One region of the Paenibacillus sp. S-38 genome, then DNA from elsewhere that is predicted to be linked to it. Evidence: predicted binding sites of a transcription regulator. Region 1 holds the regulator's gene; the other holds the start of a gene.

The links. The regulator LexA, encoded in region 1, represses DNA repair genes until DNA is damaged. The targets are predictions, from matches to a motif close to CGAACATATGTTCG.
Region 2: ACP26L_RS24515 (DNA polymerase IV) is a predicted target of LexA. The motif match lies at 2,286-2,299, and genes of this name have one in related genera.

Annotation. Positions count from the first base shown of each region.
Region 1 is NZ_CP187970.1:3,329,141-3,341,270, forward strand. Features, by position in the region: gene hflX (GTPase HflX) at 1-230, shown strand, start outside; gene ACP26L_RS15345 (aminotransferase class I/II-fold pyridoxal phosphate-dependent enzyme) at 223-1,479, shown strand; gene ACP26L_RS15350 (MerR family transcriptional regulator) at 1,608-2,021, shown strand; gene glnA (type I glutamate--ammonia ligase) at 2,141-3,478, shown strand; gene lexA (transcriptional repressor LexA) at 3,661-4,281, opposite strand; gene ACP26L_RS15365 (LysM peptidoglycan-binding domain-containing protein) at 4,562-4,819, shown strand; gene ACP26L_RS15370 (DUF896 domain-containing protein) at 4,968-5,171, shown strand; gene ACP26L_RS15375 (aldo/keto reductase) at 5,189-6,190, shown strand; gene ACP26L_RS15380 (hypothetical protein) at 6,223-6,720, shown strand; gene ACP26L_RS15385 (HAD family hydrolase) at 6,839-7,633, shown strand; gene ACP26L_RS15390 (1,2-dihydroxy-3-keto-5-methylthiopentene dioxygenase) at 7,775-8,317, opposite strand; gene metH (methionine synthase) at 8,623-12,057, shown strand.
Region 2 is NZ_CP187970.1:5,575,619-5,587,748, forward strand. Features, by position in the region: gene ACP26L_RS24505 (hypothetical protein) at 265-489, shown strand; gene ACP26L_RS24510 (hypothetical protein) at 486-983, opposite strand; gene ACP26L_RS24515 (DNA polymerase IV) at 980-2,233, opposite strand; gene ACP26L_RS24520 (right-handed parallel beta-helix repeat-containing protein) at 2,522-3,841, opposite strand; gene ACP26L_RS24525 (MBL fold metallo-hydrolase) at 4,018-4,698, opposite strand; gene ACP26L_RS24530 (TetR/AcrR family transcriptional regulator) at 5,364-5,954, opposite strand; gene ACP26L_RS24535 (stage VI sporulation protein F) at 6,125-6,412, opposite strand; gene recG (ATP-dependent DNA helicase RecG) at 6,514-8,565, opposite strand; gene ACP26L_RS24545 (DegV family protein) at 8,570-9,421, opposite strand; gene ACP26L_RS24550 (DAK2 domain-containing protein) at 9,560-11,377, opposite strand; gene ACP26L_RS24555 (Asp23/Gls24 family envelope stress response protein) at 11,450-11,812, opposite strand.

The sequences.
Region 1 (12,130 bases):
ATTTGGCCGGGGACAGCAAGACCTACCGCATTCCGGCGGACAAAGGGGAGATGATCTCGCTGGTCTACCGTGTCGGCGAGGTGCTTGAGAACGACGTGGACGGTGATGATATGCTGATGACCGTCCGTGTGAACAGTAAGGAATACGACAAAATTGGCTACATGCTTGCTGCATACGACCAGTCGCAGCAGGCGCAGGGAGACAGAGGAGAGAATACGGAGCATGTTTAAGGAGCAGGTGCTCCGCCTGATGGACCGGGCGGAGGAGCAGATACAGGGGAAGCTGAAAGAGATTGACGGGATCATCGACCGCAACCAGTGGAAGGTGATCTCCGCTTTTCAAAAACACAAGGTCAGTGATTTTCATTTTGCCGGGTCGACAGGGTACGGTTATAATGACAGGGGCCGCGAAGTGCTGGATCTCGTGTATGCTGACGTGTTCGGCGCCGAGGCGGCACTGGTGCGGCCGCACTTCGTTTCGGGCACACACACCATCTCAACGGCGCTCTTCGGGGTGCTGAGGCCGGCTGACGGGCTGCTCATGATTACGGGACGGCCGTATGACACCCTGCACAAAGTTATTGGCAAGCCGGGTGATGGGCTTGGCTCGCTGCAGGATTTCGGCATCGGGTATGATGAGGTGCCCCTGCTGGAGGGCGGGAGGCCGGACTACAGCGAGATTGCCCGCCGCATTACACCGCAAACGAAGGTGATCGGTATCCAGCGCTCGCGCGGTTACTCCTGGAGACCCTCATTCACGGTGGAACAAATTGGCGAGATGGTCCATTTCGTGAAGGAAATCCGTTCGGACCTTATCGTGTTTGTGGACAACTGTTACGGTGAGTTTACTGAGCTGCAGGAGCCGACCCAGGTGGGTGCGGACCTTATTGCAGGCTCGCTGATCAAGAACCCCGGTGGGGGTCTTGCGGCATCCGGCGGATACATAGCAGGGAAGTCCAAGTATGTCGAGCTTGCTTCCTACCGCCTGACCGCTCCAGGCATTGGCGGGGAAGTGGGGGCGATGCTGGGGACCACCCGCTCGATCTACCAGGGGCTGTTCCTGGCACCGCATCTTGTCGGACAAGCCGTTAAGGGTTCGGTGTTCGCCGCTTCGGTCTTCGAACAGCTTGGCTTTGTCACGCATCCCCGCTGGCAGGACCCGCGCACGGATCTCATTCAGGCCATCCGTTTCTCCGGTCCTGAGCACCTGATCGCTTTCGTGCAAGGCATCCAGCAGGCCGCTGCGGTGGATTCGCACGTAGTGCCGGAGCCGTGGGACATGCCGGGTTATGAACACCCGGTAATCATGGCCGCAGGCACCTTTATCTCGGGCGGTTCGCTGGAGCTTTCGGCGGATGCGCCGATTCGTGAGCCGTATATCGCCTATATGCAGGGCGGGCTTACCTATTCCCACTGCAAGATGGGCGTGCTGACGGCCCTGCAGAACATGATCGACCGGGGCTTACTGCCGGAAATTTGACAATCGGTCAAAAAAGCGTTTTCTGTAATTTATGCTGACATATGGCATAAACCTAACACAACTTGACACGTTTCACTCCTAAGGTTACAATAGCGGTAAGGTTCCTTCAGCGTTTAGGAGTGATAGGCATGACTGATGAAATACGCAGAAATATGGCGCTTTTTCCGATTGGCATTGTAATGAAGCTGACCGATCTCACCGCCAGACAGATTCGCTATTATGAGCAGCACGAATTGATTATCCCGGCACGCACCGGCGGCAACCAGCGGCTTTATTCCTTCAATGACGTCGAGCGTTTGCTGGAAATTAAAGACTTGATCGAGAAAGGCGTCAACATTGCCGGGATCAAGCAGGTTCTCCTTCCGGTTGACAAGGATTCGGAGGATGCAACCATTCTCAATGAGCAAACGGAAGTCAAGCGTCGGGAGCTCACCGACTCTCAGCTTCACAAAATGCTGAAGCAGCAGCTGCTCGGCGGGGGCAAGCGTCCGAACCAGGTATCATTGATTCAAGGCGAACTCTCGCGCTTTTTCCGCAAGTAAAACGTTCGGCCGGGGCAGCCGCGGTACCGCTTTCTTTTTCGGCTTCGGCCGCAAGGGGTGCCCGGTTACTCCGTTAATATGCATTCCCTGATACATAAGTCTAAGGAGGAGATTACACAGTGTCGGACAAGAACTTTACCAAAGAAGACATTCTGCGCATCGCCAAGGAACAGAACGTCCGCTTTATTCGTCTCCAATTCACGGATTTGCTCGGTACGATCAAGAACGTGGAGATTCCTGTAAGCCAACTGGAGAAGGCGCTGGACAACAAAATGATGTTCGACGGTTCGTCCATCGAAGGTTATGTGCGGATTGAAGAATCCGATATGTACTTATATCCCGATCTTAGTACTTGGGTCGTGTTCCCATGGGTTACGACAGACCGTGTAGCCCGTTTGATCTGTGATATCTACCTGCCGGACGGCCGCCCGTTCCCGGGTGACCCGCGCGGCATTCTGAAAGCGGCGCTGAAGGAAGCCGAAGAGATGGGTTACACGTCCATGAACGTAGGGCCTGAGCCGGAGTTCTTCCTGTTCAAGACCGACGAGAAGGGCAACCCGACGATGGAACTTAACGACCAGGGCGGTTACTTCGACCTGGCGCCTACGGACCTCGGCGAGAACTGCCGACGCGAGATCGTGCTGACGCTCGAGGAGATGGGCTTCGAGATCGAAGCGTCCCACCACGAAGTGGCTCCGGGCCAGCATGAGATCGACTTCAAATACGCCGATGCGATCAAAGCGGCCGACCAGATCCAGACCTTCAAGCTCGTGGTCAAGACGGTGGCCCGCCAGCATGGGCTGCATGCGACGTTCATGCCGAAGCCGCTGTTCGGCGTGAACGGATCCGGCATGCACTGCCACCAGTCGCTGTTCCGCGGTAATGAGAACGCGTTCTACGACGAGAGCGACAAGCTCGGTCTGAGCACGGTGGCCCGCCAGTACATGGCCGGCATTCTGAAGCATGCGCGCTCCTTCGCGGCGATCACGAACCCGACCGTGAACTCGTATAAGCGTTTGGTACCTGGTTACGAGGCACCTTGTTATGTGGCCTGGTCGGCGAGCAACCGCTCCCCGATGATCCGTATACCGGCTTCCCGCGGCCTCAGTACGCGTGTTGAAGTGCGCAACCCCGATCCGGCTGCGAACCCTTATCTCGCGCTGGCGGTCATGCTCAAAGCGGGCCTCGACGGCATCAAGCACAAGATGCAGCTGCCGCCTCCGACAGACCGCAACATCTATGTGATGACCGAAGATGAGCGCGAAGAGCAGGGCATTCCAAGCCTGCCGCTGAACCTGAAGCAGGCGCTTGATGAAATGCTTCGTGATGATGTCATCTGCGATGCGCTCGGCGATCACGCGCTGGCTCACTTCTACGAGCTCAAAGAGATCGAGTGGGACATCTACCGCACCCAAGTTCACGCTTGGGAGCGCGAGCAGTATCTGACACTGTACTAGAACTAAGACAGGCCGTTTGTCCTCCGGGAATTCCCGAAGGATGAACGGCCTTTTTGTTGTTGTTTTGAGGAAAGGGTCCCCTATTGGATTTCTTAGCAGGTAAGATGTTGAGGGCCGCTGCGTTCGAACACAGGGCAAAAAAAATCCGGACACGGCAGGGTGCCGTTCCGGAAGGGGGGCGATCAGTGAATGTTGCGGAATACGCCGATAACTTTGCCGAGGATCGTTACATTCTTAAGCCGGAGAGGCTCCATGGTGGGATTCTCGGGCTGGAGACGGATGTGATCGCGCTCCTTATAGAATGTCTTCACCGTGGCTTCGTCATCCTCAGTCATGGCCACGACAATCTCGCCGTTCGATGCAGTCTGCTGCTGGCGGACGATTACGAAATCGCCGTTGTGAATGCCCGCTTCGATCATACTCTCACCGATAACACTGAGCATGAACACGTTGTTGTCGCCGACATAATGGCTCGGTAGAGGGAAGTAATCCTCAATGTTCTCCGTTGCTGTGATCGGTACGCCAGCGGTAACCCGCCCGATCAGAGGTACATGGGCGACCGATACGGCATAGGCGCCGTCACCGAGAGAACCGTCGAGAATCTCGATGGCGCGGGGCTTGGTCGGGTCGCGGCGGATCAGTCCCTTCTTCTCAAGGCGTTCCAGATGGCCGTGTACAGTAGAGCTGGAGGCGAGTCCGACCGCTTCTCCGATCTCCCTGACGGAAGGGGGATAGCCCTTATCTTTGACTTCATTCTTAATAAACTCCAAGATTGCCTGCTGCCGGGAGGAGATCTTGCTCATGCCATATCACTCCAATTGTTGGTAATCGATTAGTAGAATTATAACACAGAACCGGAGTTCGTACAAACATTAGTTCGAGAAAACCCGTTGACACAAACGTTTGTTCGTGATAAATTGAATCCAGAACGAAAAGAGAACAAATGTTTGGGAGAGGATGTCGGTTATGGTACAGAACACTGCACTGATCGGACGGGCTTCTAATGAGAGTACATATCGCAGACGGGAGCATGCAGCCCGGTCTCAACATAATAATAAGCGAACATACGTACGCTATGCAACGATGGGATTCATTCTGGTTATGCTGCTCGCCCTTCTTGGGGGGCTTTCAGCCTCCCTGTCCGGTCAGGATGCTCACGCAGCCGGCACCTCTCCGGAAGAGCACGAATTCGTGTATGTGCACCAGGGAGATACACTTTGGGCGATTGCGTCTGAATTTGCACCGGATGACGATATCCGCGATTACATAGATAAGATGAAGAAGCTTAACGGATTGAAGTCTTCTTCCCTCCAGACAGGGCAGAAGCTGCTGCTTCCCTAACCGGCTCCTGGAGCCCTTTGGTTTCCTTCCGAACTCTTGACAATCCCTACTTGGAATGTCAAAGTATTAATGATACAAGCCTGCCCGCTGCAGTCGGGATCCGGAGCTGCAAGTGGTGCCTCGGCTTACCAATTTCGGGAGGAACGGCATGAGCGAATCGGAACATGATGTAAGGGTGAAGCGCATTAACGAACTGGCCCGCAAAGCGAAAGCGGAAGGTCTCACGGATGAAGAGATGGACGAACGCAACGAGCTTCGCCGTAAGTATATCGACTCTTTCAAATCCAACCTGCGTACGCAGCTTGAGAATATCAAGTTTGTCGACGAAGAAGAAGGCGAAGGAAAGAACTGAGAGGGGGAAGCTCGTTCATGGAATATCGTGTGCTTGGCAGAAGCGGCATCCTGGTATCCGAACTTTGTCTGGGTACGATGACGTTCGGGAATGCCACGAATGAGCAGGATTCGATCGAAATGATCCATCGGTTCTTGGAACGTGGGGGGAACTTCATCGATACGGCGAACGTTTACGTTGGCGGGAAGTCCGAAGAGATTGTCGGCAAGGCGATCCGCGAGAAGCGCAGCGAAGTGATTCTGGCAACCAAGGTTCGTTTCCCGACCAGTCAGAACATTAACCACGTAGGCCTCTCCCGTAAGCATATTCTCGATGGAGTGGAAGCAAGTCTACGCCGGTTGAATACGGACTATATCGATCTGTACCAGCTGCATGTGTGGGATCAGGTCACGCCGATCGAGGAGACGCTTCGTACCCTCGACGACCTCGTGTCCGCAGGTAAGGTACGGTATATCGGCTGCTCCAATTTCTTGGCTTATCAGCTGATGAAGTCTCTGTCGATCAGTGACTTTAACCGGTATGCGCGGTTTATTTCCATTCAGCCGCAGTACAGCCTGGTCTGCAGGACCATGGACAGAGAGATGATTCCTTTATGCCTGGAAGAGAACGTCGGGATCATCCCTTGGGCGCCGCTGGGGGGCGGATTCCTGACCGGCCGGTATGTCCGCGGTCAAGAACCAACGGAAGGAAGGCTGTCGGCCAAGGCGGGGGAGAGCCGCTGGGAGCTTCGGAATACCGAGAAGAACTTCCGCATTCTTGACGAGGTGGTTTCCGTAGCCGGAGAAGCGGAGAAGACACCCGCTCAGGTTGCCTTGAACTGGCTGATCCATAAGCCGGGCATTACTTCTCCGATCTTCGGAGCGAGTACTCTTGAGCAGTTCGAGGACAATATGGGAGCATTTGGCTGGCAGCTGTCTTCGGAACAGTGGACACGGCTGGACGAGGTCAGTGCCTTGGATGAAGAGTATCCGCAGCGCTTTATCGAGAAGTTCCGCCGGAAGAGTATAGATGAGAGATAAGGGGTTCGGATATGTCGCGTAAGTGGTCACGAATGGTTCGAAAGAACACCAAGGTAACAAATGTTCAGCGTAAGAAGAGCGGACAGGGGCTTATCTCGTCGGACAGTTCATCCGCCGATCAAGCTAAGACATTCCGGGGCCGCAGCTGGGTACTGCCTATGCTGCTTGTGGCTACCGGTGTTTTTTGCTTTATTGCGTTCCGGGGCCAGGCAGCCACGGATAACTTGTATTGGGTAACCGGGGCGAGCTATATCTTTCTTGCCTTCCTGATGTTTTGGGCACGGAGACCGTTCCTGCGCATCGGAGAACATGCGATCACATCCCGCCGCTTTGGGGGAGACCGCAGCCTGAAGGCGGATGATATTCAAGAGATTGCCGTGAACAAGGATTCGATCGTCATCTCCATGAAGGGCAAATCCGCCCGCTGGGCATTCTCACGGATCTACCATCAATTCCCTGTTGAGGAGACCCGGCCGCACTTGGTTGCATTTGCCCAGCGTCATGGCATTGCTCTGCAGCAGGAAGCCTAAGTCCGGGATGACGCATTTGTCTTCCAGGCTTAGCGTTTTGTGCCTTTTTCAATAGAGGCAACGATAAATTGATTGGATACAGAAGAGTTAACTTTATGGGGGAAAGAGGACTGTAGACATGGGAATCAAGGCTGTTCTGTTTGACTTGGACGATACGCTGCTGTGGGATGATCGCAGCGTGCAGGAGGCCTTCCGGGCTACCTGCGAAGAAGCAGCGCGAGTGACCGGTGTCGATCCGGTGAAGCTCGAGGAAGCGGTACGCAAAGAAGCCAGAGCTTTATATGAGTCGTACGAGACCTTCCCGTTCACCAAGATGATCGGGATCAATCCGTTCGAGGGACTCTGGGCAAACTTCACGAGCGGGGAGCAGGAAGAGTTCCGTAAGCTCGAGGCTCTTGCCCCCGGCTACCGGACAGCTTCCTGGACCCGTGGACTTCTCGCACTCGGGATCGATGACGCGGAGCTCGGATACCGTCTTGGCGAGCTGTTCCCTGCGGAACGGCGCAGCCGTCCGATCGTCTACGAAGAAACCTTCGAGGTGCTCGATTCCCTCAAGGGCCGCTACCAGCTTCTGCTGCTGACCAACGGATCGCCCGATCTCCAGAAGGAGAAGCTGGCCGGGGTGCCGCAGCTGGCTCCTTATTTCGATCATATCATCATCTCCGGCGAGTTCGGCCGGGGCAAGCCGAATCCGGCGATCTTTGAGCATGCGGTCAGCTTGCTTGGGATTAAACCGGATGAAGGACTGATGGTGGGCGATAAGCTTACGACCGATATCATGGGCTCGAATGCGATCGGCATGCGCAGCTTGTGGATCAACCGCCATGAACTTACACGCACCGACGAGATTATTCCTGTGCATGAGATCCGTTCCCTGCGAGACATCCAGCCGATTATCGATTCGATCGAGTAGCAGTGCACTTATTCATCGTCCTATCCAAAGCTTCGTCCACTCGGGCGAGGCTTTTTTCCTGTCGTTCGGCTGCAGAGCAAATCAAAAAGCCTCTGCCGAAGCAGAGGCTGATCTGTTACTCAGTGGTGCAAAATCGGCTTATTAAGCCTTTTGGAACGAAGGATCGTCGTAAGGATGAGCAATCCAGCCTTCCGTCTCGATGAAGAGGCGTACGGCTACGATCTTGCGGTTCTCCATCAAAGTGAAGAAATGGGCTTTATGCTCCGGTACGGAGATGACGTCGCCGGCTTCGAGTTCCACATCGAAGTAGCCTACATCGTCGGTGCCCTTGATGATGAAGATGCCCCGGCCAGCCGTAATGGCACGTACTTCATCTTCCGTGTGGGTGTGGACGGACTCAAACTTCTTCAGCAGTTCGTCCAGGTTGGGTGTGGCGTCCGAGAGTGCAATGACATCCCAGGTTTTGTAACCGCGGCGGCCTGCAAGATCACGGATTTCTTCGTCGAAGGTGGAGAGAATCTGTGCTTTTTCTTCGTCGCTCAGAATGAACTTCTCCTGGAGCTCGGCCGGAAGCTTCGCTGCATTCCAATGTTCGTACAGTACCTCTTGCTTATCTAAGAACGCTCTCACATTCTCTTCGCCGGAGATGCGCTCGTTCGTGTTGCGGATGCGGATTTCTGCCATGTCCATCCCTCTTTCTTCAGTTAATGTAAGTATAGATCAGGAAATCTTCTCTCCCTGTATTATAGTGGAATAGGGGGCTTCTGTCGATGATAAAACCGCATAAATCCGATAGGATATGATGAAAAGTTCGTGAAATCGGTTCATTCCTTCCTTTTCATTAAGGACGCTTTCTGATAAACTATGGGTTAAACTATGCGTGAAGGCCGTACAAGCGGCCTCAGCGGGTGCATTACTACAGAGAAATGCAGGACTGTCCTTCCGAGTCGTGAAGGAAGAGGACGGCAGGGGAAGGGGATCAAGCGGTAATGAACAAGCCATCACTGCAGGAGCAGCTGAAGAAAAAAATTATGATCCTGGATGGTGCGATGGGCACCATGATCCAGCAGGAGAATCTGACGGAGGCCGATTTCGGCAGCGAGGACCTTGACGGCTGTAATGAAATTCTCGTTGTTACCCGTCCGGATGTCATCCAGAAAATCCATGAAGCGTACTTTGCCGCCGGTGCGGATATGGTCGAAACAAATACGTTCGGCGCCACAAGCGTTGTTCTGGCGGAGTACGATCTGCAGGATCGCGCCCGGGAGCTGAACTTGGCCGCGGCCAAGCTGGCGATCGAAGCAGCCCATAAATACAGCACGCCGGAGTGGCCGCGCTACGTCGTCGGAGCCATGGGCCCAACGACCAAGACGCTGTCCGTTACGGGAGGCGTGACATTCGACGAGCTCGTCGAATCGTACCAGGAACAGGCCGAGGCCCTGATTGAAGCCGGCGTGGATGCCCTGCTGCTCGAGACCTCGCAGGATACGCTGAACGTGAAGGCGGGCTCCATCGGGATCCGCAATGCGTTCGACAAGCTGGGCGTGAAGCTCCCGCTCATGATCTCTGGCACGATCGAACCGATGGGAACGACGCTCGCGGGGCAGAACATCGAATCGTTCTATGTCTCGCTGGAGCACCTGAACCCGATCTCGTTCGGTCTCAACTGTGCCACCGGCCCGGAGTTCATGCGCGATCATATCCGTACCCTCTCGGAGATTGCAGGTACTGCCGTGTCCTGTTACCCGAACGCCGGATTGCCGGATGAGAACGGCAAGTACCATGAGTCACCGGAATCGCTGGCCATGAAGCTCGCGGGCTTCGCCGAGCAGGGCTGGCTGAACATTGCCGGCGGCTGCTGCGGTACGACGCCGGATCACATCCGGGCCATGGCGGAGACACTGGGCAAGTACGAGCCGCGCAAGCAGGACGGGGTTCACCCGCCGGCCATCTCGGGGATCGAAACCGTCTATGTAGAGCCGGACAACCGGCCGATTATGGTCGGGGAGCGGACGAACATCTCCGGCTCGCGGAAGTTCAAACGGCTGATCAAGGAAGAGAAGTTCGAAGAAGCCTCGGAGGTTGCGCGGACGCAGGTGAAGAACGGCGCCCATATCATCGACATCAATCTGCAGGACACGGATATTGACGAGGCTTATGCCATCAATCAATTCCTTCCTCAGGTTGTCAAGAAGGTCAAAGTGCCGCTGATGATCGACTCCACTTATGACCACATCATCGAGCTGGGGCTCAAATACTCCCAGGGCAAGGCGATCGTCAACTCGATCAACCTCGAGGACGGCGAGTCGAAGTTCGAAGCGATTGTGCCGCTGCTCCATAAGTACGGTGCGGCGGTCGTCATGATTCTCATCGACGAGCGCGGGCAGGCGGTTTCCCGGCAGGCGAAGATGGAAGTTGCCGACCGTGCGTATGAGCTGCTCACGAAGAAGTACGGCATGAAGCCGCAGGATATCATTTTTGACCCGAACATGTTCCCTGTCGGTTCCGGAGATCCGCAGTACATCGGCTCCGCCGTGGAGACGATCGAGGGCATCCGGATGATCAAGGAGAAGTATCCGGAGACGATGACGATTCTCGGCCTCAGCAATATCTCCTTCGGTCTGCCGGATGCCGGCCGTGAGGTACTGAACTCGGTGTACCTCTACCACTGTACCAAAGCCGGGCTCGATTATGCGATCGTCAACACCGAGAAGCTGGAGCGCTACGCTTCCATACCGGAAGAAGAGCGCGCGCTCGCGGAAGAGCTCATTTTCAATACGACGGACGAGACGCTGGCGAAATTCGTCGCCTACTTCCGTGTGAAGAAGGTCGAGAAGAAGGAGAAGATCTCGAACCTGACACTGGAAGAGCGGCTTGCTTCCTATGTTGTCGAGGGAACGAAGGAAGGCCTGATCCCGGACCTGGAGGAAGCGCTGAAGAAGTATGCGCCGCTCGACATCATCAACGGACCGCTGATGAAGGGGATGGAAGAGGTCGGCCGGCTCTTCAACAACAACGAGCTGATCGTCGCCGAGGTGCTCCAGAGCGCCGAGGTCATGAAAGCCTCCGTTGCCCATCTGGAGCAGTACATGGAGAAGGCGGACAGCGCCGTCAAAGGCAAGATTATCCTCGCTACTGTGAAGGGCGATGTTCACGATATCGGCAAAAACCTGGTCGAGATCATCCTTTCCAACAACGGATACAAGATCGTGAACCTCGGCATTAAGGTCCCGCCGGAGCAGCTCATCGAAGCGTACCGCAAAGAGAAGCCTGATGCGATCGGCCTTTCCGGCCTGCTCGTCAAATCGGCGCAGCAAATGGTCGTCACGGCGCAGGATATGAAGAATGCCGGCATCGACGTGCCGATTCTCGTAGGAGGCGCGGCGCTCACCCGCAAGTTCACGAAGACGCGAATCGCACCGGAATACGACGGTATGGTGCTGTACGCCAAGGATGCGATGGACGGCCTTGACATCGCCAACAAGCTTAGCGATCCCGAGCAGCGCCAGGTTCTTATCCGCGAACTGCGGGAGAGCATGGAGTCGGATGTTAAGGAAGCCGGCCGCAAGGATGAGAGCATGCCGGCACTGACCCGCGTCATGACGTCCACGGTAGACCGTACCGTACCGGTTCAGGTGCCGCCGGATCTCGAGCGCCGCGTGCTGCGCGACTATCCGATCTCGCACCTGGTGCCGTACGTCAACATGCAGATGCTGCTCGGACACCATCTTGGACTGAAGGGCAAGGTCGAGAACCTGATTGCCGAGAAGGATCCGAAGGCGCTGCAGCTCAAGGAGACGGTGGATGGCATTCTGGCGGAAGCCCAGCAGGCGGGCATCATCAAGGCGCAGGGGATGTACCGCTTCTTCCCGGCCCAGTCCGACGGCAACGACGTGCTGGTCTACGATCCGCAGGATCCGAGCCGCGTGCTGCAGAAATTCACGTTCCCGCGGCAGGAGAAGGAACCATATCTCTGCCTTGCCGATTATCTCAAGCCGGTAAGCAGCGGCGAGATGGATTATGTGGGCTTCCTGGTCGTGACGGCCGGACACGGCGTCAGCGAGTTGTCGGCCCAGTGGCGCGAGAAGGGCGATTACCTACGCTCCCACGCCCTGCAGGCCGCCGCGCTCGAGATGGCGGAAGGCTTCGCGGAGCGGGTCCATCAGATGATGCGGGATCAGTGGGGCTTCCCGGATCCGGCGGAGATGACGATGGCCGAACGCTTCGGCGCGAAGTACCGCGGACAGCGCTTCTCCTTCGGTTATCCGGCGTGTCCGAACCTCGATGATCAGCAGCAGCTGTTCGAGCTGATGCAGCCGGAAGACATCGGGGTCACGCTGACGGAAGGCAGCATGATGGAGCCGGAGGCTTCGGTATCCGCCATCGTGTTCGCTCACCCGCAGGCGCGCTATTTTAACGCCTAAGATAGATCCGGTTTGGGGTATGCTATGGTAGGGTGGGGCTAAGCGGCCCCACTCTTTTCCTTTGACGGGAAGA
Region 2 (12,130 bases), 2.2 Mb from region 1:
GATAAGCTTAGGATATCCTCTTTCCCCGAAAAGCTTGTACGGTGAAGCAAGCCGCCTTGGCAGCCGGGGCGGTGTGCCCGGGCCCGAGCTTGGCGCCGGGCGGTAGGCGTGCTTCCTCCGCTGCCCCCTCGCCGGGAACCGGAGCGGAGGGTGGCCGCGAACCGCCCGGCCTCTGCGTACAAGGCTCAGGCGGCAAGGAGAAGCCTCCACAGGCTTGGTCAGTGACATGCGGGGCCTCCGCAGGCTTCGCCGGCGACAACCGGTATGCGGGGCTTCCTTAGCGCTCCGGTCCGGGATGTCCTGCCGCTGGGCTGCTCACCGCAGGACCGGGCGGCGAACCGCCCGCGCCGCAGCCGGCCGGAGCCCCCCTGCGGCGCGGCAGCCGCATCGCCCTGCCGCCGCGTACACAGCGGACAGCGCCCGCCGTCCTTGGAAGACCGTACCCCGGCAGGAACCGCGCGGGCAGCGGCCGCCCGGCTCCCCTTCTAGACGCCTCCGTCGTCCTTTTTGAACAGGCCCCCCACATACCGCGCCAGCCTGACGCTGATCTCCGAACGCACCACATCCCGCGTCATCGCCAGGCGGTCCTCATAACCGCGGCAGACGTAGCGGTAGTGAACGGCGCTGTCCACCGTCTCATCGTCGTAGACCTTGATGCCGTGCTCGCGCAGCGACTTCTTGACAAGCACGAGGTCCATGTGAATCCGCCGCATGAGGGCGTCCAGCGCGATCACATAGAGCTGCTTCATGGATACGGTCGAGAGCTCCATCTGGATCCGGTTCTTCTCCACGATGGTCAGCATCATCGGCAGCAGCGTATAGTCGCGGATGAGCTCGAGCTCCTGCCTGGTCGGCACCTGCGCCCGCACCGCCGGCGCTTCCCCCGACTGGATGCGCTGCCGCTCGATGAGCTGCGCCCGGTGCTCCGGCAGCATCATCCGCGAAGATTCCCAACGGCCGTTGCCCTGCAGCTTCTTGCTCATTTATAATGCCCCCCGATCTTGGCGCTGCGCTCGTGCGCCTGGGCGGAGTCGAGCTTGGAGGAGGCGCGCAGGAGCGCCGTGCGCCCGAACCGGCTGTTGATAGCATCGGTCACCCGCTCGAGCCTGCGGGTCTTCTCCTTGTTGTCGAAGAGCGTGAGCTGGTACTCGCTGTCGCTGCACAGCCCCGACAGCGTCACACCGATCCGCCGCACCGGCTGGCCGTCCCAGTGGAGATGGAACAGCCTCCGGGCCGATTCGTAGATCTCCTTCGTGATGTTCGTGGGGTCGGGCAGGGTCGTCTGGCGGTAGAAGCCCGTTCCCCGCTCGTAATCGGCCCCCCGGGCGCCCGCGGAGACGACCCGCCCCATGTACCCCTTGGCCCGGCACCGCCGCCCCACCTCCTCGCTGAGCTCGAGCAGGATCACGTCGATGTCCTCCTTGCGGCCGTAATCGCGCGGCAGGGTCATCTGGTGGCCCAGCGCCTGCTGGTCGTCGAAGAGGGTGCGCGGACGCACGGGACTCGGATCGATCCCCCTCGCCGTCTGCCAATACAGCTCGGCCTGGATGTCGCTGTTCTTGCCGAAGCGCACCCGCATCCGCCGCTTCAGCTCCGCGAGCGGCAGCTTCGCGATATCGCCGATCGTATGGATGTTCATCCGGGCAAAATGCGCGGCCATCCGCGAGCCGACGCCGTACATTTTCTGCACCGGCTGCTCCCACAGAAGCTCCAGCCCCTCCTCGTCCAGCGTGAAGATACCGCTGCCGTTTTTCTTCGCCCAGATGTCGGTGGCCATCTTCGCCAGCATCTTGTTCGGTCCGATGCCGACCCGGGTCCATACGTTCGTCTCCACCTGAATCTTGTGCTGGATCTGCCGGGCGATCTCCTCGGCCGAGCCGAAATAGGAAAGCGAACCGGTCACATCGAGGAACTGCTCATCGATGGAGAACGGCTCAACCAGGTCTGTAAACGATTCGTAGATACCGGTAATTTGTATGGAAACATCTATATACGTCTGCATCCGCGGCCGGACCACGATCAGCTCCGGGCACTTGCCCAGCGCTTCCCCGAGCCGCTCGGCGGTCGTTACCCCGTACTGCTTCGCAATGGGACAGGCTGCGAGAATAATGCCGGACCGGCGGGCCGGATCCCCCGCCACTACGACGGGCCGGTCCTTGTATTCGGGATGAGCCGCTTTCTCGACGGAGGCATAGAATGACTGACAATCTGCAAGCAGAATAACACGCTGCATAGAAACCCCTCCAAACGGGAATATACGTTCGTATGTATTGTATACAGGATACCGAACAAATATTCGCATTTCAAGAGGAAATAATTGCAAATGGGCTCTCTTTCGTTCTTGCTTCCCGGAATCGCATGCCAAAAACCCCTGTTCCCGAAAGGAACAAGGGCTGGTATGGGGCTGTCTGAAAAGAGCCGTGAACACGCACGATGTGCGGCATTCCGGCGGAATAGACTTTACGAGTACAGCAGCCAGATGCGGTCTCCACGCGAAGTCGTCTGCTGCCACAGCCTACGATCAGAAGCCCGGCTGTACCTTCACCTGCTCGTGCACGACCAGGGCTTCCGCGTTGCCTGCGCCGCTGTTGCCGGACACGACCGTGTCCTCGCAGCCGGCAGCCAGCCGGATGCCCGCCGTGGTGCAGGCCATGAGCATGTTGCCCGACACAAGGTTGTAGCGGCAGCGCGCTCCATCGCCCGAAGCGGACGGCTCGAGCAGGATGCCGACCTCGGCCTTGCGGACCACGTTGCCGGTCACGACCGCGCCGTCGGCGTTGGCAAGCACCAGGCCCCGCGGCACCGAGTCGATCCGGTTGCCCGAAATAATCGTTCCCGACAGACGGCCGTCGAGCGACTTGCCGTCGCCCTCGAGCACGATGCCGGCCTCCGAAGCCCGGGCGATGTCGTTGCCCGTCACCGTGTTGTCCACGCAGTAGCCCCGCAGCACGATCCCCTGCTTGCACGACGAACGGTCCTTCGCCAGGCCCGCGGCCGAGACGGTGTTATCCGTGATCCTGTTATGCGTGCAGGCTTTGCTCGAGGAAGACAGCACGATGAAAGCATCGGCGCTCTCCTCAAGCAGATTGCCGTCCACGGTACTGGTCGAACAGCCGGCATACAGGTATACGCCCGGCTTCTTCAGCCCGCGGAACCGGTTGGCGCGGATCTGCAGATGGGCGCCGCCTTCCGCGGCGATGCCATACCCTTCGTAGAAGCTGTTCGAGGACAGAATCGTATCGAAGGAGCAGCCCTGCACTGTCACATGGCGGCTGTCCACAAGCCACATGCCGTTCGGGATCGAAGCGAACGTGCAGTTCTCGATCCGTACGTCCTCACAGTCCGACAAGTGAATCCCCTTCTCCGCCGCCTCGAACGAAGCGGCCTCCGTCAGGGTGCCGACGCCCTCGAAGCCGATCCCCTCCACCGCAACATGCTCCGCGCCCGATGCGCTCACGAGCGGAAGGGCGTATCTCATGCCCTTGAGTACCGAAGCTTCAGGTCCGTCGCCGACCAGACGGATCTTCGAGCCGAGCGTGACCGGCCCCGACAGCATATACCTGCCCGGAGGCACGTACACGACTCCGCCTCCCGCGCGGTTCGCCGCTTCCACCGCTGAACGGAAAGCGGACAGATCGTCCTGGAACCCGTTCCCCTGGGCACCGTAGGCCTTGACGTTCAGCCACAGCGGCGTCTCGCTCACCACGGCCGGGGCGGCGGCCGCTCCGACCCGCGGCGTGCCGGCCAGCATCCAGCCGGCCGCGGCGGTTCCCATCACCGTCAGCAGCTTGCGCCGCGACAGCGCTTGTTTGTCATGCGATTGCGAATCCTTCTCCGACATTGCCGATCCCCCACCCATCTTGGCCCCGGGTCACGGGGCTCTATCGTTTTGTTGTATGGTCATCCTGCTGACTCTTGCATGCAGTCTTGATTGACAGTCTCTCCTTGCGGTCTATATCTCGTATTCTATCATAGAGACCCGGCCGGGGCATACCGGAGAAGGGGCGCTGCATGAATTTACCGTCCGGAAAGAAGCGGGGGAAGAAGCCGGGAATACTGCAGATGGGCATCACGCGTAACGCCCAGGTGGGCGGAGGCCGTGTACTTCGGCTTCAGCTCTTCGAGGATGCTCCCGCTGCTCAGCGACAGCTCCATATCGGCCGTGAACCCGGCAATAGGACGCTGCAGCCGGCCGAAATAGCGGGTGAACAGATCCCCGGCCAATAGAATGTCATCCGCTTCGTGATAGAACACTGTATGCCCCGGACTGTGCCCCGGCGTCCAATAAGGCTGCAGGCCTGCGTACGACGCTTCCAGGCGCAGAGCCGTCAGCTTCTCCTCCGGCACCGGCGGAGCATAGCGGGCCCAGACTCCTTCCCTCAGGGAACGGTAAGACCGGCTCCCCGTCAGGAACGGAATCTCTTCGCGGTGAACGACGATCGGCACCTCGGGATAGGCGTCCATGAGCGGCGGAAGGATCCCGATGTGATCCTGATGGCCGTGCGTCAGCAGCACACGCCGCAGCGGCAGGCCTGCGAATGTCTCCCGGAGCGCCCTGCGCACCCCCTCCCACATCGGCAGAACCCCCCCGTCCACGATCGTAATGCCTTCCTTCTCCCTTGCGAACCAGATCATCACCGGAACGGGAAGCCATACGGATCCGCCCCATACATGCGGGGTCAGCTGCTGCAGTTTCATGCTTTTTCCACCTCTCCATTTTGTACTGATCGATACATAATTGGGCATACAAAGGGGAGCGAAAACAACACATGCGTAGACGATGTGAAGCCGTCCTGCCTCCCGCCGAAGCTATGAGTCCGTTTATGGGCCGTAGGGGTGCGCTGTATGCGGGCAGAAGGTTGATCGTGAGGGAGGACCCGTATCGGAAGGTGCGGCTGGATCACCCCGAGGTGCCGGGATCACCCGTGGGCGATTCAAGCGTTTTTCGTGAGTGATATGTTGAACGCCCCTCAGACGGGAACCGGCGTCGGAGCCTATGATGTTCAGAAAATGTTCGGGAAGCCCTCCTGCTGCGGAAGGCGATGCCCTTCACGGTTACGGGTGGATCCAAGATAGCGGAACTCCAGTATCTTATGGAGGTATTTCCCGTTATTTCCCGGTGAATAGCGGAACTCAAATACCTTATGTGGCGCCGATAAGCCCGGAAACCGCTTTGATCTCACGAATAGCGCATCCGCGTTCCTCTATTTTCAAAAGTGCACCGGCAGCAAGGGAAATTACGCATCGTACTTCCGCTATTTCATGGACAACTCCCCCATGAACGTCTCTACTTCGCAAAAGCACTTCCCTTACAGGCCAGGCCCCCGAAGATCTCCGGCCTGGTCCTGATGCTCCCATCCCCCTCACGCCCCGCCGGTTACCGCCGCGAGCGTCCGCTCCACCGCATCCTCGAGCACCTCCTGCGGCGGACCGCTCTTCAGGAGCAGCGAGAAGCCGCCGAGCGCCATCGTCAGGAAGCGGGCGTTCGCCCTGATCTTCGTGTCCGCAGGAAGCTCCCCGCGCTCCACCGCCTCGCCCAGCACGCCGGCGAACAGGCCGGCGAGGCGCTCCTGAAAGCGCAGAGCGTCCTGTGCCAGCTCCGCATCCCGTCCGGCCAGCTCGGCCATCGTGTTCACGAACAGGCAGCCGCGGCGCGCCCGGGGATCGAGGCCCATCTCCACCACCTGCCGGAACACCGCAAGGAGACCTCCGAGGCCCGGCCCGCCTCGTGCTGCAAGCTGCCGAATCCCCTCATAGTAGTTCTCCTGGTACAGGTTCAGGCACCGGAGGAAAAGCTGCCTCTTGCCTCCGAACACGGCGTACAGACTCGGCCGGTTGATGCCCATCCGCTCCGTGAGATCGCTCAGCGAAGCCGCCTCATAGCCGAGATCCCAGAACACCTCGAGAGCCGCTCCAAGCGCCTGCTCCTCATCAAACTCCCTTGGCCGTGCCATCCTTCACGCCCCCATTATGTACTGATCGGTATATAATAGATCATACCGCAAGCTGACCCTCTTGGCAAGCCGCCTTTGGCCCCCTCCCTTCCCCCGGAATAGGGCGGCTTCCCGTCCTTTGAGGCAGTACCGAATCGAGCCTTATCTTGTAAAAAAAAGCACGCTCCGCCTCAGCGGAACATGCTCCACAATTTGATCAGATGAAATGTATTGCTCGGATCGATCTTCTGGCTGATGACGAAATTCACGAGATGCTCGGTCTGCTGCTCGGTGACCCTCTCCCCGAGCGTCTTCGTCAGCAGGCCGACGAAACGGCGTACCTTCGCCCGGTCCTGCAGGTCGTATTTGCTGACGCCCTGCAAAATCATTTTGACGCGTTCCTTTGTCTCCGGGTTCTTCATCTTGAACTTGATCCGCTCCACCTGGGCCGGATCGAAGCCGTGCTTCGTATAGCTCATGCCCTGCACCTCCGTTATTATCCTTCCTGTGCTTGGTCTGACTTGATCCCACAGTAAGTTTATGACGGAGGGCCCGGCCATGTTGACTCTTAGCGTATAAATTAGTCCAACATCTCGCTGCTCAGAATCTGCTCCCGCTGGAGGAACTCCCTCAGCGGGGTATACGCGGTGCCGGTCCAGAACTCCGGCCGCTTCACAAGCTCCGCAGCATCGTCGCGCGCCTGCTCCATGACTTCGAAGTCCGTGACCATATCGGCGAGCCGGAAATCCGGCACCCCGCTCTGCTTCGTGCCGAAGAAGTCCCCTGGGCCTCTAAGCTCCAGGTCCCTCCTTGCGATCTCGAAGCCGTCATTCGTATCGGTCATCGCCTTCATGCGCTCCTTGCCGACCTCGTTCTTCGGATCGGCGATGAGCACGCAGTACGACTGGTGCTCGCCCCGGCCTACGCGCCCGCGCAGCTGGTGCAGCTGCGAGAGGCCGAAACGGTCGGCATCGTACACGACCATCAGCGTCGCGTTCGGCACATCGACACCGACCTCGATGACGGTCGTGGAGACGAGCACGTGCACCCGGCCCGCGCTGAACTCCCGCATCACCTCGTCCTTCTCGCCGGGCGTCATCCGCCCGTGGAGCAGGCCGACCTTGTAGTCCGGAAACTCGAACTGGAGCTGGGCATGCACGTCAATCGCATTCTGCACGTCGAGCTTCTCCGACTCCTCGATGAGCGGGCAGATCACGTAGGCCTGGCGCCCGGCGGCCACCTCGCGGCGGATGAAGCCGAGCACGCGCTCCAGCATGCCGTGAGTCACCGCATACGTCTTGATCGGCTTGCGCCCCTTCGGCAGCTCGCGCAGCGTCGAGACGTCCATATCGCCGAAGGCCGTGATGGCCAGCGTGCGCGGAATCGGCGTCGCCGTCATCGTCAGCACGTCGGGGTTCATCCCTTTGCGCCGCAGGATGCTGCGCTGGTTGACCCCGAAGCGGTGCTGCTCGTCGGTAACGACAAGGCCCAGCCGCCGGAAGAACACGTCCTCCTGGATGAGCGCATGGGTGCCGACGACGACGTCGATCATCCCCATCTGCAGGGAGGCGAGAACCTCCCGCCGCTGGCGGTCGGTAAGGCTGCCCGTCAGCAGCGCGGTCTGGATGCCGTACGGCTCGAACAGCCGGTCGAGCGAGCGCTTGTGCTGCTCGGCCAGAATCTCGGTCGGCACCATGAGCGCGCCCTGGTAGCCCGCCTTGACGACGGCGAACAGCGCCGAGGCGGCCACGACCGTCTTGCCGGCGCCGACATCCCCCTGCAGCAGCCGGTTCATGCAGTGCGGATGCTGCAGGTCCTGCAGGATCTCCGCGAGCACGTTCTTCTGCGAGTCGGTCAGCGTGAACGGCAGAGAGCGTACGAAGGCCCGCACGGCGGGCAGATCGACGGGATGCGCGACCCCGTCCGCCCGCTCATGGTTCAGCGCGCGGTACGCCTGCATCTTCAGCTGGAAGAGGAACAGCTCCTCGTACACCATCCGGCGTCTCGCCCGCTGCCCCTGCTCCATGTTCCCCGGCAGGTGCAGCAGCGTCACCGCCTGCTTGCGCGGCAGCAGACCATACTTGTTCAGCAGCTCCTGCGGCAGCACTTCGGGGATCATCTCGCCGTACTGCACCAGCGTCTGCTTCAACGTCTGGCGGAACCACTTCTGTGTCAGGGCCGCCGTCAGGGAATAGACCGGCTGAAGCGTCCCGATCTGGGAGGTTCCCTGTCCCGGGAACTCCACCTCCGTCACGGTCAGCTGCAGCCGCTTTTGATCCCATTTGCCCGTCAACACCACCTCGGCGCCCGCCGTCAGCTTGTCCCGCAGATAGTGCCGGTTGAACCAGACGGCCGTCACGAACAAGGGGTCGACGACAACCTTGCAGGTGAGCCTCGATTTGGTCCGCCCGTACATCTGCACGAGAGGGACACCGACAATCGTGCCCTGCACCGTAATCTTGTCTCCGTCCTTGACCTGCGTCAAATCGCGAAGCGTGTAATCCTCGTAGCGGAAAGGATAATAATCGAGAAGCTGCCCGACACTCGAAATACCGAGGCCGAGCAGCTCTTCAGGCTTCTTGCCTTTGACGCCGGACACTTTCGTAACCGGAAGGGAATACAGATCCAGCATGGTTCTACCGCGGAAAGACGAACGCCGCTACGGTTCCTGGTCCTACATGGGTGCCGATAACCGGACCGATCGGTCCATACCGCACTTCGGTTACATCAAAATGCTGCGAGATCTGCGACTGAAGCTCCGCCGCCGTCTCCTTGTTCGTCGTATAGCCGGGAATCAGCCGGAAAGGCCGGCCCCCGAGGTCTTCACGAATGAGCTCCACAATGCGGCTCATCGCCTTTTTCTGCCCCCGCACCTTATCAAGCGAGTAGACCTCCCCCGCGGGATTCAGCGACAGGATCGGCTTGATGTTCAGCAGCGAGCCGACCAATGCCGCCGCCCGGCCGATGCGTCCGCCCTTCTGCAGGTACTCGAGCGTATCTACGAGGAAGTAGATCTTGGTCTCCTCCTGCAGCTTCCGGACGATCTCCAGGATTTCCTCCTTGCTCCGGCCTTCGCGGGCCGCTTCGGCCGCCGCGATCACCATCATGCCGATGCCCCAGGAGGCCGACCTGCTGTCCACGACCGTAATGTCCGCTCCTCCTTCGTCCATGGTGCTCGCTAGAACCGCAGACTGATACGTGCCGCTGAGCACGGAAGCGAGATGGATCGAGATAATCGGACCGTCCCCTTCCTTCGCGAGCCGCTCATAAACCTCAAGGAACTCCGCCGGCGAAGGCTGCGAGGTCGTCGGCAGGCTGCCTGCCGCAGCCAGTTTGGTGTAGAACGCCTCGGGACCGAGATCGACGCCGTCCGCGTACGCATCCGAACCAAAGAGCACCTTCAGCGGCACCATCTCAATACCAAGCTCCTTCCGGACGTCGGCGGGCAGATCCGCCGTGCTGTCCGTTACAATACGCACTCCGCTCAATAAAGCCTCCCCCTCTTCAACAACATATCGGTATGGAGCTTCGGGAGACACCCCCGAAAGCCCCGCTTCAAACCCAAAGCCCCTCCGGCAGGCTGCACCGGCAGCCGGTTCTCCGGAGGGACTCTCATCTGTTCGTATCTATTCAGCCGAGATGATGTAATAGTACAGCGGCTGGCCGCCGGCATGCACTTCCACTTCCACATCGGCATACGTTTGCTCCACATAGCCCACCAGCTCGGCCGTCTGGCTTTCAACTGCTCCCTCGCCGGTATACAGCGTCAGAATCTCGGCTCCGCCTCCCAGCAGGCTGTCGATCAGCCTGCGGCAGGACTCCAGGAGATCCGGCTCCGCCGACACGATACGGGAGTTATGGATGCCGATGTAATCGCCCTGCTTGATATCGATGCCGTCCATCTGCGTATCCCGGACGGCATACGTCACCTGGCCGGCCTGCACCCCCTGCAGCGCCTGGCCCATATCCTCGGCGTTCTCTTCCGCGGCCGCCTCCTCGTTGAAGGCCAGCACCGCAGCGATGCCTTGAGGAATCGATTTGCTCGGGATGACGATAATCTGTTTGTCCTCCACCAGCTCGACCGCCTGCTGGGCGGCCAGGATAATGTTCGAGTTGTTAGGGAGCACGAAGATCGTGCGGGCTTCCACTTCCGCCACTGCACGGACGATATCCTCAGTGCTCGGGTTCATGGTCTGGCCACCGTGAAGCACGCGGTCCACGCCCAGGCTCTGGAAGATCCCGGAGATGCCTTCGCCGACGGAGACCGCCACGAAGCCGTACTTCTTCCACTCAGCCTGGCTGCGCGCACCGGTATCCTCCTGCGCTTCGGCGATCTGCTGCTCCGCAAGCCGCGCCTCGGCCGCCATATGACCCGCTTCCTCGTTCAGGATATGGGTGTGCTGATCGCGCATGTTCTCGATCTTGATCCGGCTGAGCTCCCCGTATTTTTGCGCCAGGTTCATGACCGTGCCGGGATATTCGGCATGAATATGCACCTTAACGAGGTCGTCGTCGGCCACGACGAGCAATGAATCGCCGTAAGCGGACAGCTCCTCCCGGAATAGGCCCTCCTCGAATTCGCGGCTCGCCGGCTTGCCCGGGTTCAGCGTTACCATGAATTCGGTACAGTAGCCGAACTCAATGTCTTCGGTCGCAAGCTTCGATTGGGCGCTGGTCAGATCATGAGCGTTCGCATAAACGCCGGCCCCGCGTCCTGCGGCGTAAGGGGTCTCCGCCGGCTCGTCGAGCGGCTGGACCGCGCCGAAAGCGGCATACGGCATATCGGCCGGCTCTTCAATGATACCGGGCTCTTCGGATTCCAGGGCCGAGAGGAAGCCTTCGTAGATGAGAACCAGACCTTGGCCGCCGGAGTCGACTACGCCCACCTGCTTCAGTACAGGCAGCATGTCCGGCGTGCGGTCCAGCGCCTCCTGGGCTTTGCCGAGGATATCCGCCATGACGGAGACGACGCTGGTCTGACGCTTCGCCGACAGCAGCCCCTGCTTGGCGGCTTCCTTCGCCACGGTGAGGATCGTCCCTTCCACGGGCTTCACCACGGCCTTATAGGCCATGTCTACCCCGTTCTGGAACGCGGCCGCCACCTGCTGGCTGTTTGCCGCCGGCAGATCCGACACCGCCTTCGAGAAGCCTCGGAAGAGCTGAGACAGGATGACGCCCGAATTGCCGCGCGCCCCCATCAGCAGGCCCTTGGCCAGCGCCTCGGCCGCCTTGCCAAGATGCTCCGAAGGCCTGCGCCGCAGCTCCTCCACCCCGGAGGTCAGCGTCAGGTTCATATTCGTCCCTGTGTCGCCGTCCGGCACCGGAAATACGTTGAGCGCATTCACCCGGTCGACGTTCGTCCGCAGACGATAGGCCCCTGCCTCGACCATCCGTATAAAGTCTTGCCCGTTCATTTCGTTTAAGCGCTTACTCAAAAAGACCATTCCCCTTCCTGCGATTACCCTGCCCGGCGCGTCAGTCACCTGGCTCGTCTGACAACTGCTGCATGACAGTCTTTACTCTGCGATTCGCACGCCCTGTACGAAAATATTGACGGAGTCCACCTGCAGACCCGCCACTTCCCCGAGCATGTACTTTACTTTGGTTTGAACATTGTGGGCCACGACCGAGATCTTGGTGCCGTAGCTGACAACGATGTATAAATCTATAGTCAGTACGCCTTCTTCGTCACGGTGGACTTCCACACCGCGGCTCAGATTGTCACGGCGCAGCAGTTCGGCGATCCCGTCTTTGAACTGGTTTCGGGACGCCATCCCGACGAGTCCATAGCAATCCAAAGCAGCGGATCCTGCAAGTACGGAGATCACTTCATCCGTTACATAAATCTTGCCATATTGTGTTGCCAATTCGACAGCCATCTCCATACAGCTCCTTTTCACCCAGATTCGGATGGACTACGTTCCATTGTACTATATCTTTTGGAAGAAATGAAGAAGAGCATCCCCCGGGGCTGCCGGAAGACCGGCATCGCTTTATCCCTGCCCCGGTCCAAGGCAAGATATACGGCTGCGCCGTCTTTTACGGACGAGGCGCGTTTATATAGAAGATGAAGGAATCGAGCCCCGGCGAGATATCAATTCTTATATTTTAAGATATACGGCTGCGCCGTCCTTCAGACGGCAGCAAAGATGCCTCCGGAAGACCGATCTCCGGGCTTGTCACCCTAGGATGAATAA